DNA from 2 places in the Clostridium novyi NT genome. Region 2 is predicted to be linked to the other one. Evidence: a T-box and tRNA genes for the amino acid it is inferred to sense, from the RefSeq annotation. Region 2 holds a T-box; the other holds one or more tRNA genes.

Region 1 (9,257 bases), 860 kb from region 2:
CTCCATTTGAAGAACTGCTTCTTCTCTGCTCATTGGCTTTATTGCAAATCTTTTTGTTTTTACTATTTTTGATTCTATATTATCCTCATCATCTTTTGGGACATATTCAGGTATAAATTGAAACTTTAATGCATCTCCATGTTTTCTTCTTTGTAATTTAGTTTTTTGCTTTCTTATTTGTCTTTCTAATTTTTCTAAAACTATATCTATAGCAGCGTACATATCACTATTAGAATCTTCAGCTCTTAATATAACACCATTAAAAGGTATTGTAACCTCTACAATTTGACTATTCTTTTGTACACTTAGGGTAGTAATGACTTCTACATTAGGATCAAAATATTTATCTAATTTAGATAACTTTCTTTCTACTGCATCCCTCAATCCTTCTGTTACTTGAATATTTTTTCCATTAACCTTTATGTTCATAAAGCCAGCCCCTTTCATGCATATCTTCTAGTTTTAACATCTTATAATTAATGTTTGGAAGATATAATTTATTATCTTTTATATATATATTTTATAACCTATTTAAAATATTAACAACTAATCCAACATTAGTTTACTGAAAATTTAGTCAATTTTTACTGTAAGAAACTTGTTTCTCTCTATATATCATAATGTTAATATAGTAACCTCTAAAGGATATTTTTTTAGTTATATGCTATAATGTAGTGTAGAGGGTTTAAAAATTACTTTTAGCTACAGTTAATATAATAACATCCTCAGCACCATTTTTCTTTAACTCTTTTGCACAATAAAAAGTAGTTGCCCCTGTAGTTAAAACATCATCTACTAGTAAGACCTTTTGTTTTTTAAGTTTACCATTCCCTACATATATAAATGATTCCTTTAAATTTTCCCATCTTTCATACTTTCCCAAACCTATTTGATCTTGTGTCCTTTTGCTTTTTTTTAAAGTATTTAAAAGTTTCTTTTCCGTTTTCTCAGCTACTAACTTAGCTAAATACTTACTTTGATTGTATCCTCTCTCTTTTAACTTATTTTTAGAAGATGGTACATATGTAACAATATCAAATTTTATATCATAAAGTTCTATAGTATTTATAAGATATCTTAAAAGTTCTTTCCCTGCTAAAAATTGACCTTTATATTTTAAATTTAATATTAACTCTTTTGTAATTCCACTATAATATAATGAACTATAACACCAAAACTTATATGCACCCTTATTAATTACTGTCTTTTTATTGCACAGCTTCATATTTCTAATACAATCTAAACATAACACTCTATTAGCTTCTGAAATTTCTTCACAAATTATACATTTTTCTTTTCCGCTATAGATTACATCAAGAAAACAATTTATATAGTATTTTATATTTTTAACAAATTCATTTCCCATGCTTCTTTATTAAAATACCTCGTTATTTTTTTTGCCTTATCAATATTATCTGTTTCATAATTTCCTAGGAATATTACTTCTCCATTATGTCTATTTTCATTTATACCCACTTTACCACAAAGATATACTAACTTTTTATAATTAAATTCTTCACTATTTGCAAAAAACACCATGACATTTAAGCTTTTAAATTTAAAATCTATATTACTAATATTATTTGTTATGACTATACAATCATTTAAATCCTTTATATTATATAAAACTTTACTAGAACTCTTTCCATTTATATATTTAATGGTATTTGGCGTTAAATCTTTGCAGTATTTATATAAATATTTATAAACATTTTCTACCTTCTTTTCATCTGGAACAAAAATTATCATTTTATGATTATCTTTTATAGACCATTTTATATACTCATAAATTACATATGGTATGTCCTTATTTATATCTATTTTAGTTTCTATAAATTTAGGTTCAATTATTGGTATAAAATTATCCCTTATAGGAAAAGTTACTTCATTATTATTATGAAATATTTTTTCAATTACATATGTTATTATTTTTCCCTGTTTATCACATAAGTTTATTGCAATTTCTAAAATATCTTCCATAGTATCATCTGAAAAACTTTTTATATCATCATAAATGACTAAATCAAATTTATCATTTATATTTTTAGCTTTATATGAAGGCGTTATAACTAGGGCACTTTTATTTAAATCATCGCAACCACTATAATAAGTGTAATCTGTAAAATTTGTATACTTTTTTATGTTGTTTATTATAACTATGTTGCTAGGGTTTTCATTAGTTATATATAAAACTCTTTTTTTATTTCTTACAAAGAACATTATAACTTTTAAAAATATTTCAGAAAAATTATAAGGTGGCGATACTATATTTAAAAATTTTTCTTCAGATAAACTCCATCTGAGTATTTTATTAATTATTATATTTTTAACATCTATATTATTTTTATTTATAGTATACATATCTGCCCTCCTTATTTATATTTTTAATTTTCTTCTAATATGTTTAATATTCTCCATTTTAAAGCTGAATATCTGTCAAAACTTCTATTATTATTTATCATAAAGTGAATTGCTTTATTTATCCCAACTAAAACTACCATTTGTTTAGCTCTTGTAATTCCTGTGTAAAATAAATTTTTGTTCATAAGAAGCGGCGGTCCCATAAACACCGGCATTATAACTACAGGAAATTCACTTCCTTGACTTTTATGAACTGTCATAGCATAAGCAAGTTCTAATTCATCTAAATACATATTATCATATACAACTTTTTTATCCTCATCAAAGACCACTGTTACCTTATCATCATTTATGGATAATATATATCCAACATCCCCATTAAATACTCCAACCCCTTCTTCACTATGATCATATATAGATGTCCATTTTAGATTATAGTTATTTTTTGTTTGCATCACCTTGTCTCCAACTCTAAATGTTACATCTCTAAATTCCAATTCGTCTTTATCTTTAGCTTTAGGATTTAATACTTCTTGAAGTCTCAAATTTAAATTTTCTATTCCTAAAAGTCCCTTTCTCATAGGAGATAGTATTTGGATATCCTTTATTTTGTTCCAATTTTGATTAAAGTTAGGAAGTCTTTTATCTATAAGTCCCACCAATGTATCTAATATTTTGTCCGACTCTTGAGAGTTTAAAAAATAAAAATCCTTTCCTTTTTTATTTAGTATAGGCATTTCACCATTGTTTATTTTATGTGCATTAACTACAATCATGCTTTCCTCAGCCTGCCTAAATATATCTCTTAATCTAACTACATTTATACATTTACTCTCTATTAGATCACGAAGAACATTTCCAGGTCCAACTGACGGTAACTGATCTGCGTCTCCCACAATTATAAGTCTAGTTCCCATAGGTATAGCCTTTAGGAGATTATTCATAAGCAGTATATCTATCATTGAGGCTTCATCTACTATTACAACATCACATTGAAGTGGCGATTCTTCTGTTTTTAGAAATTCCATATTATCATCATCACTAAATCCAAGTTCTAATAATCTATGTATTGTTTTAGATTCTCTTCCTGTAGCTTCACTCATTCTTTTAGCTGCTCTTCCTGTTGGAGCTGCCATAAATACAGTCATAGAGGCATTTTCAAATATCTCTGTAATACATTTTATTATAGTGGTTTTTCCCGTACCAGGTCCCCCTGTTATTATCTCAATTCCACCTTCAAATGCACCCTTTATAGCTTGTATTTGAGTAGGCGCAAAGCTTATATTATTATCTTTTTCGAACTCTTGTATTTTATCATCTACATCTATATTTAACTTTCCATAATCACTTGTGCTTAAAGTCAATATTTTACTTGTAACAGACAATTCACAGTAATAATAAGGCATTGTAAATACATATTCTTCATTATTTATAGTCTCAATTTTTAATTTTCCATTTAATACTGTCTCTTGAATGTTATTCATAATTTCTTCTTCATTAACCCCAAGCACATCTACTGATTGCTTTAATAACTTTTCTAATGGCATACATGTATTTCCCATACCACAAAATTGATTTACTATGTACTTTATACCACATTGAATTCTAAAAGGTGAATTGGATTCAATCCCTAAGCTTCTGGCTATTTTATCTGCTGTCTTAAATCCTATTCCTGATATATCTTCCGTTAGTGTATAAGGATTTTGTTTCACAACTGCAATAGAATCATGACCATATTTTTTATGTATCTTTACACACTGCTTTGCTGTTACTCCATAAGTCTGTAAAAACACCATTATGTTTCTTACTTCTCTTTGTTTTGAGTATGATTTAGCTATGGTTTCAATCTTTTTTGTACCTATCCCATCAATCTCTTTAAGTTTTTCAATATCTTCATCTAATACATCTAGTGTTTTTTCTCCAAAATGTTCTACTATTTTTTTCGCAGTTACAGGTCCTATTCCTGATATAATACCTGAAGATAAGTATTTTTCTATTCCTTCTAAAGAATTTGGAACTATTTCTTCGCAAGATGTAACTTTAAATTGCTGTCCAAAGTGAGGATGATTAACCCACTGACCCTGTAATTTTAGATTTTGACCTTCCATTACATATGGTATACACCCTGTTATAGTTATTCTCTTTTTATTAGATTTTACATGAGCTACTACATAACCATTTTCTTCATTTTTAAATACTATACCTTCTACAGTTCCATTTAACTCAGTCATAGCAAACCCTCTCCTAAACTTAATTCATTTAAATTAATTATAAGATATAGCTATATTATTCTCAACTAATAAAAGACCAATACCTACTCGGCATTGGTCTTTCTATAATCATTTATATAATTAGATGTATTTTTTTATTTCGTCAACTTTATTTAATTGTTCCCATGGAAGTTCTACATCAGTTCTACCAAAGTGACCGTATGCAGCTGTTTGCCTGTATATTGGTCTCTTTAATTCTAAATCTCTAATAATTGCTCCTGGTCTTAAATCGAAAACTTTATTTACGATATCTACTATTTTGCTATCTTCAATTTTTTCTGTACCAAAAGTATTTACTAAAAGTGATACTGGACGAGCAACTCCTATAGCATAAGCAAGACCTATTTCGATCTTATCTGCAACACCTGCTGCAACTAAGTTTTTAGCAACCCATCTTGCTGCATAAGCTGCTGATCTATCAACCTTTGTTGGGTCTTTTCCAGAGAAAGCACCACCGCCGTGTCTTCCTGATCCGCCGTATGTATCAACTATTATTTTTCTTCCTGTAAGACCTGTATCTCCATGAGGTCCACCTATTACAAATCTTCCTGTTGGGTTAATGTAATATTTTGTTTCGTCATCTAACCATTCATTAGGTACAACAGTCTTTATTACATGTTCCATAATATCCTTTTGAATTTGTTCTTGAGTAACTTCTGGATCATGTTGTGTAGATACAACTACTGCATCTATTCTAACTGGTTTGTTATCTTCGTATTCAACTGTAACTTGAGTTTTACCATCTGGTCTTAAATATGCTAATGTACCATTCTTTCTAACTTCAGCTAATTTTCTTGAAAGTTTATGAGCCATGTTAATTGGTAGTGGCATATATTCTTTTGTTTCGTTTGTAGCAAAACCAAACATTATACCTTGGTCTCCAGCACCAATTGCTTCTACATCGTCTTTTTGTCCTTGTCTTGATTCTAAAGCTTCATCAACACCCATAGCTATATCTTGTGATTGTTCATCTATAGATGTTAATACAGAACAAGTTTCTGCATCAAAGCCATATTTTGCTCTTGTATATCCGATATCTGAAATAACTTCTCTTACAACTTTAGGAATATCAACATAACAATTAGTTGATATTTCTCCCATAACCATAACCATTCCTGTAGTTACTGCTGTTTCACAAGCAACTCTTCCATTTGGGTCATTTTTTAATATAGCATCTAATATAGCATCAGAAATTTGGTCGCACATTTTATCTGGATGTCCTTCTGTAACGGACTCCGAAGTAAATAATCTTCTCATTTATATATACCTCCCAAAAATAAAACCTCTTCTTAGAATTTAAAAGAAGAGGTTGTTTAATCACTTTAAATTCTTATCTTGCAGATTATACTGCAGGAATTAGCACCTTAGTATTTATTTATATACTGGTTGCCGGGCTTCATAGGGCCATTCCCTCCACCTCTCTTGATAAGATGTTACTTATCCAATATTGAATTTTCGAATTTAATATTAACATATACACATTACTATGTCAATAATAGTATACTGTTATTTGTAAGTTATAATAACAAACTAATACAAATTTATAATATATATTTTAATGCAAAATAAAATAAGAGACATATTAATGTCTCTTAGATGGTGGAGGAAGATGGATTCGAACCATCGAAGCGAAACGCAACAGATTTACAGTCTGCCCCCTTTGGCCACTCGGGAATTCCTCCATATTTAGTTTTGAAATATCTATGCCAACTGTTTTATAAATGGTGGGCACAACAGGGCTCGAACCTGTGACCCCCTGCTTGTAAGGCAGATGCTCTCCCAGCTGAGCTATGCGCCCATTTATAAATGGTGGAGGAAGATGGATTCGAACCATCGAAGCGAAACGCAACAGATTTACAGTCTGCCCCCTTTGGCCACTCGGGAATTCCTCCTTGTTGGTGCTGGCACCAGGACTTGAACCCGGAACCTACTGATTACAAGTCAGTTGCTCTACCAGTTGAGCCATGCCAGCTTACTTTATCTTTTGTTTTCTCGTTGACACTTCCCCGCGCCAACGAATATTAGTATACATTGATATTTAATTTATTTCAAACGTCATTTTTATCTATTTAAACAGATTTTCTTTTATTTTATTCATTTTTCACCATTATTCTCATTTTTACTCATGTATTTGATTTTAAATATTCATATTTTCCCCTCTTTATTTGTGTAGTTTACTATATTATAATAAGGTTCATAATTTCATTTAATTTGGAGGATACATATGCAAAAATTATTAAGCAGACTACGTAGAGCTGTAGTCGATTTTGATTTAATTCAAGCTGGTGACAAAATAGCTGTAGGTTTATCCGGTGGTAAGGATAGCATAACTTTATTATATTTACTTAACGCATACAAAAGATTTTCTCCAGAACCTTTTGAGCTAATAGCAATCACTTTAGATCCAGGTGCTGGGGCAGACTTTTCTGAAATGATAAGAATTTGTAAAGAATTAAATGTTCCATATTATTTATTTAAAACTAAAATCAAGGAAATAGTTTTTGATATAAGAAAAGAATCTAACCCTTGCTCTTTATGTGCAAATTTAAGAAGAGGTTCTCTAAATGATCATGCTAAAAAACTTGGCTGTAATAAAGTAGCTTTAGGACATCATAAAAATGACGCTATTGAAACTTTACTTATGTCCATGTTCTATGAAGGTCGTATAAATACATTTTCACCTGACACATATTTAAGCCGTACAGATCTTCATATAATAAGACCTATGATTTACATTGATGAACAAAACATAAAAACATTTATTAAGAACTCTAATATACCTATAGTTGAAAACCCTTGTCCTGCAAATGGGTTTACTAAAAGAGAATATATGAAGGATCTTACATATTCTCTTGAAAAAGATATACCAGGATTAAAAAATAATCTTCTTAATTCACTTTCAAATATAGAGCAACTTAATATATGGCATAAAAAAATTAAATAAATTTTTCTTTTACAATAAAAGGTTGATACAAATTCAACCTTTTTCTTTTTGACTTTCATAATGTTTAAAAGCCTTACATATAAATTATCAAGGAGGTGTGGCTTTTGAATAAAGTTCGAGTTCACTATGATGATAATTTATCTTATTATGAAATAGCCTATTTTTTTAAAGATTACATTAACGAAGATACTATTATTGTATGTATTGGTACAGATAGATGTATAGGGGATTGTCTAGGACCTTTAGTAGGTACTATGTTAACTCTTAAAAACTTTCCTCTAAAAGTGTACGGAACAATTTCTAATCCAATACATGCTTTAAACATAGATAAAAAATTAAAAGAAATAAAACATTTATATCCAAATTGCAATATAATAGGCATAGATGCTTGTTTAGGTAACGAAAAAAATATAGGAGAAATTCAAGCTAGAACATCCCCTATTCACCCTGGAAAAGGTGTTGGAAAATCACTTCCTAACGTAGGTAAAACCTCCATAATAGGTATTGTAGATTCTAGCGATTCTAATGAACTATTTACCAATAGAAATATAAGATTAGATCTTATTGTTAATATGTCAAAAGTTATTGTACATTCTTTAATACATGCATATTATCTTTATCAGCTAAAAAATAGATATAATGATTGAGTGGAATATAAAACGCCCTATAATAAAATTATAGGGCGTTTTATATTAAGTATAGATTAATCTATTAAGTTTATATCTCTTCCTTTATAAGATGCATCTATTTTATCTAAGAACTTTAGTACATTTCCAGTACCAAGTGCCACTGATGAAACAGATTCTTCTGCAACAGATACAGGAACTTTTGTTACTTGTTCAATTAATTTATCTAAACCATGTAATAAAGCTCCGCCACCAGTCATAACAATACCTTTATCAGCTATATCAGCTGCAAGTTCTGGTGGAGTTTTTTCTAGTACTGAGTGAGTGCATTCTGCAATAGCATTAACAGATTCACTTAGAGCTTCTCTCATCTCTTCTGATGTTATTGTTAAATTCTTAGGAAGACCAGTAACCAAATCTCTTCCCTTGATATCCATTGTTGCATTTTCTTCTCTCTTAAATGCAGTACCTATGTTTATTTTTAATTGTTCCGCTGTTCTTTCGCCTATCATAAGCTTGTGTTTTTTTCTTATGTATTTTATTATATCTTCATCAAAATTATCTCCGGCAATTTTAATTGAATTTCTAACAACCATACCGCCTAATGAGATTACCGCAATATCAGTAGTTCCTCCACCAATATCAATAACCATATTACCACTTGCCTTAGTTATATCAAGACCAGATCCAATAGCAGCCGCTAAAGGTTCTTCTATTAAGAACACTTTTTTAGCTCCAGCATTTACTGCTGCATCTTTTACAGCTCTTTTTTCCACCTCTGTAGCTTCACATGGAACACATATAACAACCCTTGGAGCTCCTACTTTTTTCTTTCCACATGCTTTTCTAATAAAATGTTTTAACATTCTTTCAGTTATATCATAATCAGATATAACTCCATCCTTCAAAGGACGAATAGCTACTATATTTCCTGGTGTTCTTCCTATCATTTGTCTTGCTTCTTCTCCAACTGCTAAAACCTTGTTTTTATTTCTATCAATAGCGACAACTGATGGTTCTTGTAATACAATTCCTTTTCCTTTAATATAAACTAGT
Region 2 (9,257 bases):
AATTCAACTTGATTCATGCCAATTTCTATAGCGCTAAATTCATTATATTTAGGAACAATGCATTTTTCAGGTGTAAGTGCATGAACATAAACTCCGAGTTTTTTACTAAGGTTATATAGGTAACAAAGATCATCATATTCTAGTAAAGTTTTGGAAAGGATTTCATGTGTTCCAGCATTTATTACTATTGCTCCATTACAAGTAACACAATAATTGTCTTTATTGTCTAAGTTTAATTCTTTTAGGTATTTAGAAATACCTGTTATAAATCTACCAGTTGCAAGTACAACTTTAACACCTTTTTCACTAGCTTTATTAATTGCTGTTTTATTATCAGATGTTATCATTTTGCTACTATCTAAAAGAGTGTTGTCCATATCTAAAGCTATTAACTTATACATACAATACCTCCAAATTTATAAATTATTGTAGAAATTTTAAGCGTTTAAAATTTTTAAGTTATTGTTTGAGAATTAAAATTTATATAATAAGTAATAATTATATTATACCTTCATATATTAATTTAAATTCTATCACAGTTATTTTATTAGTTACAACTTTTAGCAGGTTTATATTTGTGGTATTATATATGTTTGACAGGAATTTTTATTAAAGCTAAAATCATAAATGAACTGTAAAAATAAAGGAGAAAGAGGAGACGCAAGTGGCAAATTTGAGAAGCGAAATAGAAAAAAGAAGAACTTTTGCTATCATATCTCACCCGGATGCTGGTAAAACCACACTTACAGAAAAACTTCTATTATACGGAGGAGCTATAAGAGAAGCTGGGTCTGTTAAAGGTAGAAGAGCTTCAAAGCATGCTGTATCTGACTGGATGGAAATAGAAAAGCAAAGAGGTATTTCTGTTACATCTTCAGTTTTACAATTTAACTATGACAACCATTGTATAAACATACTAGATACACCAGGTCACCAAGACTTTAGTGAAGATACATATAGAACTCTTATGGCTGCAGATAGTGCAGTAATGGTAATTGACGGAGCAAAAGGTGTGGAAGATCAAACAAGAAAGTTGTTCCATGTATGTAGTTTAAGAGATATTCCTATATTTACTTTTATAAATAAGTTAGATAGAGAAGCGAGAGACCCTTTTGAATTATTAGAAGACATAGAAGAGGAACTTGGAATAAAGTCTTATCCTATGAATTGGCCTATAGGATGTGGAGCTCATTTTAAAGGTGTATATGACAGATTTAAAAAGCAAGTATTACTTTTCAATGGAGGAAATCACGGTTCTAGTGCTGTAAGCATAATAGAAGGTAGTTTAGATGATCCAAGTATTATTGAAACTATAGGTGAGGAGCTTCATGAGAAGTTAATTGATGAAATTGAACTTCTTGATGAGGCTGGAGAAGAATTTGACTTAGAAAAAATAGCAAATGGAGAATTAACTCCAGTATTCTTTGGTAGTGCATTAACTAACTTTGGTGTGCAACCTTTCCTTGAAGGATTCTTAAAACTTACACCACCTCCATTAAATAGACATTCTGATATTGGAGAAATTGATGCATTTAGTGAAGATTTTACAGCATTTGTATTTAAAATTCAAGCGAACATGAATAAAGCTCATAGAGATAGAATTGCATTTATGAGAATTTGTTCAGGTAAATTTACAAAAGGTATGGAAGTATTCCATATGGAACAAGGTAAAAAAGTTAGACTTGCTCAACCTCAACAATTCTTAGCTGAGGAAAGAGAAATTGTAGATGAAGCTTATGCTGGAGATATTATAGGTGTATTTGATCCAGGTATGTTTAGAATTGGAGATACACTTTGCTCAGCATCAAACAAGTTTAAATTTGATGGAATACCTGTGTTTGCTCCAGAACATTTTGCAAGAGTTAGAACTGTAGATACAATGAAAAGAAAACAGTTTATAAAAGGTATGACTGAAATTGCTCAAGAAGGTGCAATTCAAGTATTTAAAGAACTTCACATAGGAATTGAAGAAATCATAGTTGGTGTTGTTGGTGTACTTCAATTTGAAGTTTTAGAATACAGAATGAAAAATGAGTACAATGTTGATATTAAGATGGAAAGACTTCCATACAGATATATAAGATGGATTGAAGAGACAAAAATTAAACCAGATGATCTTAATATAACTAGTGATACTAAAGTTGTTAAAGACTTAAAAGATGAACAGTTACTTATCTTCAGCAATGACTGGGGAATAAACTGGGCATTAGAACATAATGATGGACTTGTATTATCAGATATAAGTAAAGCTTAATAAAATGAAAAAACCTTAAAATCATAGAATAATGTTCTATTGAATTTTTTGGTTTTTTTTATTTTATGAAATTTCCTACGTCCTACCCCCTAGTTTCTAATTCCTATACCTTTAGTGCTATTCGTTATAGTATGAAGGAAAATAAAAAATTAAAGTTAATGTATGCATACATTTGCGTAAGTTTGAAAAATTCATATAATAGTTAAAAAGGAGATAATTTTAAGGGGGAGTAATTATGGAACATAAACACCAAAAACAGGGGATGAGTTCAAGTGGACTTAAGGTAATTGATTTAATACAAGTAGGAATAATGGCAGCCATAGTATTTGTTGCAACATCTATAGTGCATATTCCATCAATTATGGGTGTTGTGCATTTAGGTGATAGTATGGTATTTTTAGCAGCTATACTTTTAGGAAGAAAGAAAGGCGCTATGGCATCAGCCATAGGAATGAGTTTATTTGATATATTACATGGATATGTATTATGGGCGCCATTTACCTTTATTATAAAAGGAGTAATGGCATATATAGCAGGATATATATGTTATAGAAAATCTTATGGTGGAAAGAACTTTATAAATAATTTATTTGGATTTATTTTAGCCGGTATATTTATGATTACAGCTTATTATTTAAGTGGTGTTGTAATGGCAAGATTTTTAGTTTACAAAGCAGCCACATTAAATGAAGCATGTTTAATAGCTTTGAAAGATATTCCAGGTAACATATCACAAATAGTTGCTGGAATTATTATAGCACTTCCGTTAAGTTTAATATTAAAGAAAACAATTAAAAATTAGAATGGTTCTTGAATTTCCTTATTTTTAAATTTTATGGTAAAATAGTAAGTATATAATAACACTATATATATATATGTGTATAAAATTTAAAGTGGGGGAATGTTAAATAACATGAAGTTTTACCAACCTGATTCGAAAAGTAATATGGAGGAAGAATATAATAAATTAAAAGAGGAATTTGAAACATATCAAAACTTTGCTGAAAGTACAATTCAAATGATAACTGAAAAGAATATAAAGATTGAAAAAAAATTAGATGCTATGATTAACATAGTGGAAATTAGTAAATATATAAATGTTTCTCTCAGTAATGAAAATTTAATTCCCATGATTAATGATATGATAATAGGAATACTAGGGGCAACTTATTCTTCCATATATATAGTTGAAGATGAAAAATTGAAGATAAAAGCTACTAATATCGAAAATTTAGATTATGATTTTTATAATGATGAAGAATATAAGGAATTATTTAATGGAAAGTACTTTATAATAAATTCTAAAAAACCTTTAGTTAAAAAAAATGTATTAAAGAATGATATACATTCTTTAATAGGAGTTCCTATATATTTAAGGGAAAAATTCATAGGATATATAGTTGTAAAACACACTTTAAATAATTTTTTCAGTCACGAGCATATAAGCTTTATTTTAACTATAGCAAATCAGATAGCAATAGCCTTAGAAAATAACTCCCTATATAATAAGATAAGACAAATAGCCATTAGAGATCCTTTAATAGGAATATATAATAGAAAGCACTTTTTTAATATTGTAGAAGAAAAAATAAAAAAAGATAAAGCTAGTAAACGGTTTGCCATCGTTATGATGGATATTGATGACTTTAAAAAGGTTAATGATAAGTATGGTCATCAAGTAGGTGATGAGGTTTTAAAAGAGACAGGAAAAATTATAGTAGACAATTTAAATAAAGAGGATATAGTAGCACGTTATGGTGGAGAAGAGATAATTATGTATGTTTCAAATTTCAGCAGTAAAGAAGACGTATACAATATCGTTAATGGTATAAGAAAAAAAATAAGTGAAAATATTATTAAGTATGAAGGAATGAAAGTATCTATTACAGCTAGTTTCGGAATTGCATATTACATGGAAGATGGAAAAAGTTTAAATAGTGTAATATCTGTGGCAGATAATAGGTTATATATTGCAAAAAAGGCGAATAAGAATGTAGTAATTTATAAGTAAGCGATGATGAGTATTCATCGCTATTTTTTTAATAAAATAATGTGTAATTAATTTATAAAGTTGAGGGTATATTTATGAATAGGAAAAAATTACTGAGCTTATTAAAAAGACGTGAAGGGGTTAAATTAGACTACAAATTAAAATTGGATTTATGTATGGAAAGTGGTAAAAAAGAATTTTCAAAGGATATATGTGCGATAGCTAATTCAAGAGGGGGAAGAGGACATCTTATAATAGGAGTAGAGGACAAGACAAAGAAAGTAGTTGGTATGGATAAAAACTCAATTACAGAGGAACAAGTACAACAGATAATATCTTCAAGATGTGAACCACCTGTACCTATAAGTTTAGACTTTGTAGAGATTTATGGAAAAGATGTAGGTGTTATAACTATATATCAAAGTAATCAAAAGCCTCATCAAACAAGGGATAATGGTGCGTTTTATATAAGAAGAGGTTCTACTACAGATACTATGAGAAAGCAGGAATTAATAACTGCATTTCAAGAAAACATGAGTTTAAACATAGAGCTTACACCAGTGGTTAAAAGTAGTATAGAAGACTTAGATATATATTTAGTTGATAAATACTTTGCAAATCACAATATAACAACTAATGATGAAAATAGAAAAATACTTATGGAAAATTCTAAGATAATATGCATGGATAATGAAGAAAAAAGATATTATGCTACATTAGGTGGTCTTTTAGTTTTTTCTAAAATAAATTATATATATGCTCCTAATAACATGATAAAAATAGTAAATAAAATAGATAAAAGTAAGGATGAAGTTATTATAATTCAAGGAGACTTATTGAGTATGCTTGAAAAGAGTAATGAAATTATAAATGATATATTACCAAAGGAGTATCCTACTTTTGCTGTCTATGAAGGAGTTAAAAATGCAGTCTTATATAGAGACTATACAATTATTAATAAAGAAATAGAAATAATAATAAAAAACAATAGTTTAGAAGTAATTAGTCCAGGAATTATAATAAGAGATACAAATAAAGAAACAGAGAATTTATCACATAATTATATAAAAAGAAACATGTGGATATATGAAAAGATAATAACACTTGATAATAGAAAAATATTTTTGCAATCTGGAAGAGGATTTTCAAAAATGAAAAAAGCTTTTAAAGATATAGGAAAGGTTAAATTTATAAATTCTTTGAGAGATAATAGCTTTAAAGTAATTTACCCAGGTGTAGATGCATTATAAAGTAATAACAGTAAAATATAGGGTATAATAATATTGATAGAAAATTCAGAATATTGTATAATTAAGATAAGAAATTTATAATTAGAAATAAGAAAAAAGGAGTGGTTGACATGTTGCATATTTTTTGTGATAGAAAAGGAAGTGGAAAAACTAAATCATTAATTGAATCTGCAAACAAAATGGCCATTAATTCAAAAGGAAATGTGGTTTATATTGATGACGATAATGGGCCTATTTTTCAATTAGATAATAAAATTAGGTTCATTTCAACAGAAGAATATGATTTAAAAGACAGTAATCATTTTTACGGATTTTTGTGCGGTATTCTATCCCAAGACTATGATGTATCAGTTGTATATGTAGATGGATTGTTTAACATCATAGAAAGAAAGATAGATGATACGGCGCATTTGTTTTCTAAAATAGAAAAATTATCACAAAAGTATAATGTTGACTTTTATCTTAATATAAATATTGAAAAACACGAAGTTCCTGAATTTATGAAAAAATATATAGCTTAATCACATATTAAACATATTAAAAATTAAATCATTTATTTCCTTGCAATTTGGGAAGTTTATTTATATAATAGTATCTAAATGAATAAAGAAGAAAGATTTTGATGGAAAGAAGTAGCTTTATGATTCATGAAGAGAGCTAGTGGTTGGTGTGAACTAGTTGATGAGTTTAGTGAAATACATTCTTGAATTTTATACTGAACGGTTTAAACTTAGTAGGTTGATACGGATATCCCAACGTTATAGGGAAATGAGCGAATATGTATAAACATATTAACTTGGGTGGTACCACGGAAAAATTTCGTCCCTTTATATTAATTTATAAAGGGACTTTTTATTTTATAAAAACAAACTGAATTAGGAGGAATAACAATGGAAAATGTAAATGTATTTGATACGTTAATGGAACGTGGATACATAAAACAAACAACACATGAAGAAGAAATAAGAGAATTACTAGGAAAAGAAAAAATTACATTTTATATAGGATTTGACCCAACAGCAGACAGCTTACATGTAGGACACTTTATAGCTATGATGTTTATGTCTCATATGCAAAAAGCAGGACATAGACCAATTGCATTAGTTGGTGGCGGAACTGCAATGATAGGAGATCCAAGTGGAAAAACTGATATGAGAAAGATGCTTTCAGAAGAGCAAATACAAGCTAATGTAGCTGGTATAAAGAAGCAACTTTCAAGATTTATAGATTTTTCAGATGATAAAGCTATCTTAGTAAACAATGCTGATTGGCTTCTAGGTGCTAAATACGTTGAATTTATAAGAGAAATTGGGGTTCATTTCTCAGTAAATAAAATGCTTACTGCTGAATGCTTCAAGCAAAGATTAGAAAAAGGATTATCTTTCTTAGAATTTAATTACATGTTAATGCAAGCATATGATTTCTTAGAATTAAACAGAAAATATGGTTGTGTAATGGAGCTTGGTGGAGATGACCAATGGTCAAATATGATCGCTGGAATGGATCTTATAAGAAGAAAAGAAAGAAAACCGGCCTTTGCTATGACTTGCAGTCTTTTAACAAATAGTGAAGGACAAAAGATGGGTAAAACAGTTGGTGGAGCATTATGGCTTGATGCTGAAAAAACTTCTCCATATGACTTTTATCAATACTGGAGAAATGTAGCTGATGCAGACGTTGAAAAATGTTTATCATTACTTACATTTGTACCTATGGATGAAGTTAAAAGATTAAGCTCTCTTGAAGGTGCTGCTATAAATGAAGCTAAGAAAGTTTTAGCATTTGAAGTAACAAAACTTGTTCATGGTGAAGAAGAAGCTAAAAAAGCACAAACAGCAGCAGAAGCATTATTTAATGGTGGAGCTGATATGAGCAATGTTCCAACTATAGAAGTAGAAAAAGATGCTATTGGAACATCATTATTAGAAATACTTCTAAATGGAAAAGCAATTCCATCTAAAAAAGAAGGTAGAAGATTAATAGAACAAGGTGGACTTTACATGAACGATGAAAATGTAACAGACCCTAATACTGTTCTACAAGAATCAGATTTAAAAGATGGAAGTACATTAATTAAAAAAGGAAAGAAAAAATACTATAGAATAGTTGTAAAATAAGATACAGTATTATTAAATGTGGGCATGGCCCACATTTTTTTATGAATATTTTTCTAATTACTACGATAACTAATAAATAGTATATTTTATAAAGGATGTGAAACTTGTGGCAGTTATTTCAAACATAAGTAATGCTTATAATGTAAATTCAGGTAAGAGCCATAAAAAATTATCTTTTGATATAGGAGAAAGATTTTTGGCTAGAATAATAAATATAGATGGTGAAACGAACGAAGCTATATTAAAACTTTTAGATGGATGGCAATTTTCAGCACAAATAAAAGAGCCTATAGATTTCACGCCAGAAGGATTAGTAAAGTTTGTAGTTGAAGGATATGATAAAGGGAAAATATTATTACAACTAATAGGTGAAGAAAATAAAAAAGGTGAACAATCTTTAATTGATGTTTTAGAAGAACAAGGGGTAAATGTAAAAAAAGAAGATTATAATATTTTAAAAAAAATGATAAAATATAATATGCCACTAACTAAAGAAAATATTTCGAAGATGAAAACTTTAATAGACTTTCAAAGTAAAATTAATGAAAATCCTAATGAAGAAGAACAATTTATTGAAAAATATTTGAATAATAAAAATATTAGTTTAAATAGTGAAGAAGGGCAAGACATTAAAAATATATTAAAGGGATTTTTTAAGGAATTTAAAAAGTTAAAGGTTGATGAAATTTTTACATTAGTTGAAAATAAAATAGAACTTACAGAAGAAAATATAAAAAGTTTTAACAATATAAATAAAGGTTCTATGACCATATATGAAGAAATATTAGATGGTAGCAACATTTTAGATGAACTTGAAAATGATATCGTATCTAAGGAAATAGAGACTAAGAACATTAATAATGAAAACAATACTTCAAATTCAAATAATAATTTGGAGGAAAATTCAAATAATACTTCAAACAAAAATAATGCCTATAATTCAAAAGCTTATACAAATGATAATAGTGCTATTGATGGAAAGGAAATTTTAAGAAGACTACTTGGAGTAGAAGGGCAAGAGCAAGAATTACAAAGTGAAAATAATAGTAGTATACAAGAAAAAATGACCTCTCAGGATAAATCGGTAGAAGTAAAAACTACTACTAGTAGTGTAGAAAATAAAACAAATGAACAATCTAAAAATCAAGAAGTACAATTAGAAAAGAAAGTTTTAGATAAATTAAATAACAAACCTATGGAAACTGCTGAAAATATTAAAGAACAAATAGAAAATAAAACAAATGAAATGAAACAAATAATAAAGCAAGTTCTAGGAGAAAGTGGAGAAAAAGATTCTTCTATTGTGGGAAAAGTTTTTCAGAGTTTGCAAGGAAAAATGAATGACTTTAAGATTTTTAATTCATTATCTAATCAATATTATTATTTAGATGTTCCAGTAAATATAAATGAACAACAATATCCATGTAAATTAATAATAAAAGATGATAGAAAAAATGGTAAGAAAATAGATTCAACTAACGTTAAATTTGCAGTTTGTGTTAAAACCATAAACATGGGAGTTGTAGATGCATATATAAAAGTTATGAATTCAAATATAAATATTGATATAAAATGTGAAGATAAATGGATAAAACTTTTAGAAAAATCTAAAGATAAAATAATTAATAAGTTAAATGAAGTAGGAT

What was found. A T-box is a leader RNA that pairs with one kind of tRNA and senses whether it is charged. The one in region 2 lies ahead of tyrS (tyrosine--tRNA ligase), so its partner is inferred to be a tRNA-Tyr.
Region 1: it encodes a tRNA-Tyr, which carries the amino acid that the T-box ahead of tyrS (tyrosine--tRNA ligase) is inferred to sense. The anticodon was not compared.

The regions. Positions count from the first base shown of each region.
Region 1 is NC_008593.1:2,199,478-2,208,734, forward strand. Features, by position in the region: gene hpf (ribosome hibernation-promoting factor, HPF/YfiA family) at 1-429, opposite strand, end outside; gene NT01CX_RS10195 (ComF family protein) at 686-1,366, opposite strand; gene NT01CX_RS10200 (hypothetical protein) at 1,339-2,361, opposite strand; gene NT01CX_RS10205 (SF1B family DNA helicase RecD2) at 2,385-4,592, opposite strand; gene metK (methionine adenosyltransferase) at 4,713-5,888, opposite strand; SAM riboswitch class I at 5,959-6,063, opposite strand; tRNA gene NT01CX_RS10215 (tRNA-Tyr) at 6,229-6,313, opposite strand; tRNA gene NT01CX_RS10220 (tRNA-Val) at 6,354-6,429, opposite strand; tRNA gene NT01CX_RS10225 (tRNA-Tyr) at 6,439-6,523, opposite strand; tRNA gene NT01CX_RS10230 (tRNA-Thr) at 6,528-6,603, opposite strand; gene NT01CX_RS10235 (tRNA 2-thiocytidine(32) synthetase TtcA) at 6,856-7,575, shown strand; gene yyaC (spore protease YyaC) at 7,680-8,222, shown strand; gene NT01CX_RS10245 (rod shape-determining protein) at 8,279-9,257, opposite strand, start outside.
Region 2 is NC_008593.1:507,347-516,603, forward strand. Features, by position in the region: gene yidA (sugar-phosphatase) at 1-401, opposite strand, end outside; gene NT01CX_RS02440 (peptide chain release factor 3) at 665-2,254, shown strand; gene NT01CX_RS02445 (ECF transporter S component) at 2,490-3,056, shown strand; gene NT01CX_RS02450 (sensor domain-containing diguanylate cyclase) at 3,168-4,265, shown strand; gene NT01CX_RS02455 (AlbA family DNA-binding domain-containing protein) at 4,340-5,494, shown strand; gene NT01CX_RS02460 (hypothetical protein) at 5,605-6,015, shown strand; T-box leader at 6,105-6,324, shown strand; gene tyrS (tyrosine--tRNA ligase) at 6,385-7,611, shown strand; gene NT01CX_RS02470 (hypothetical protein) at 7,718-9,257, shown strand, end outside.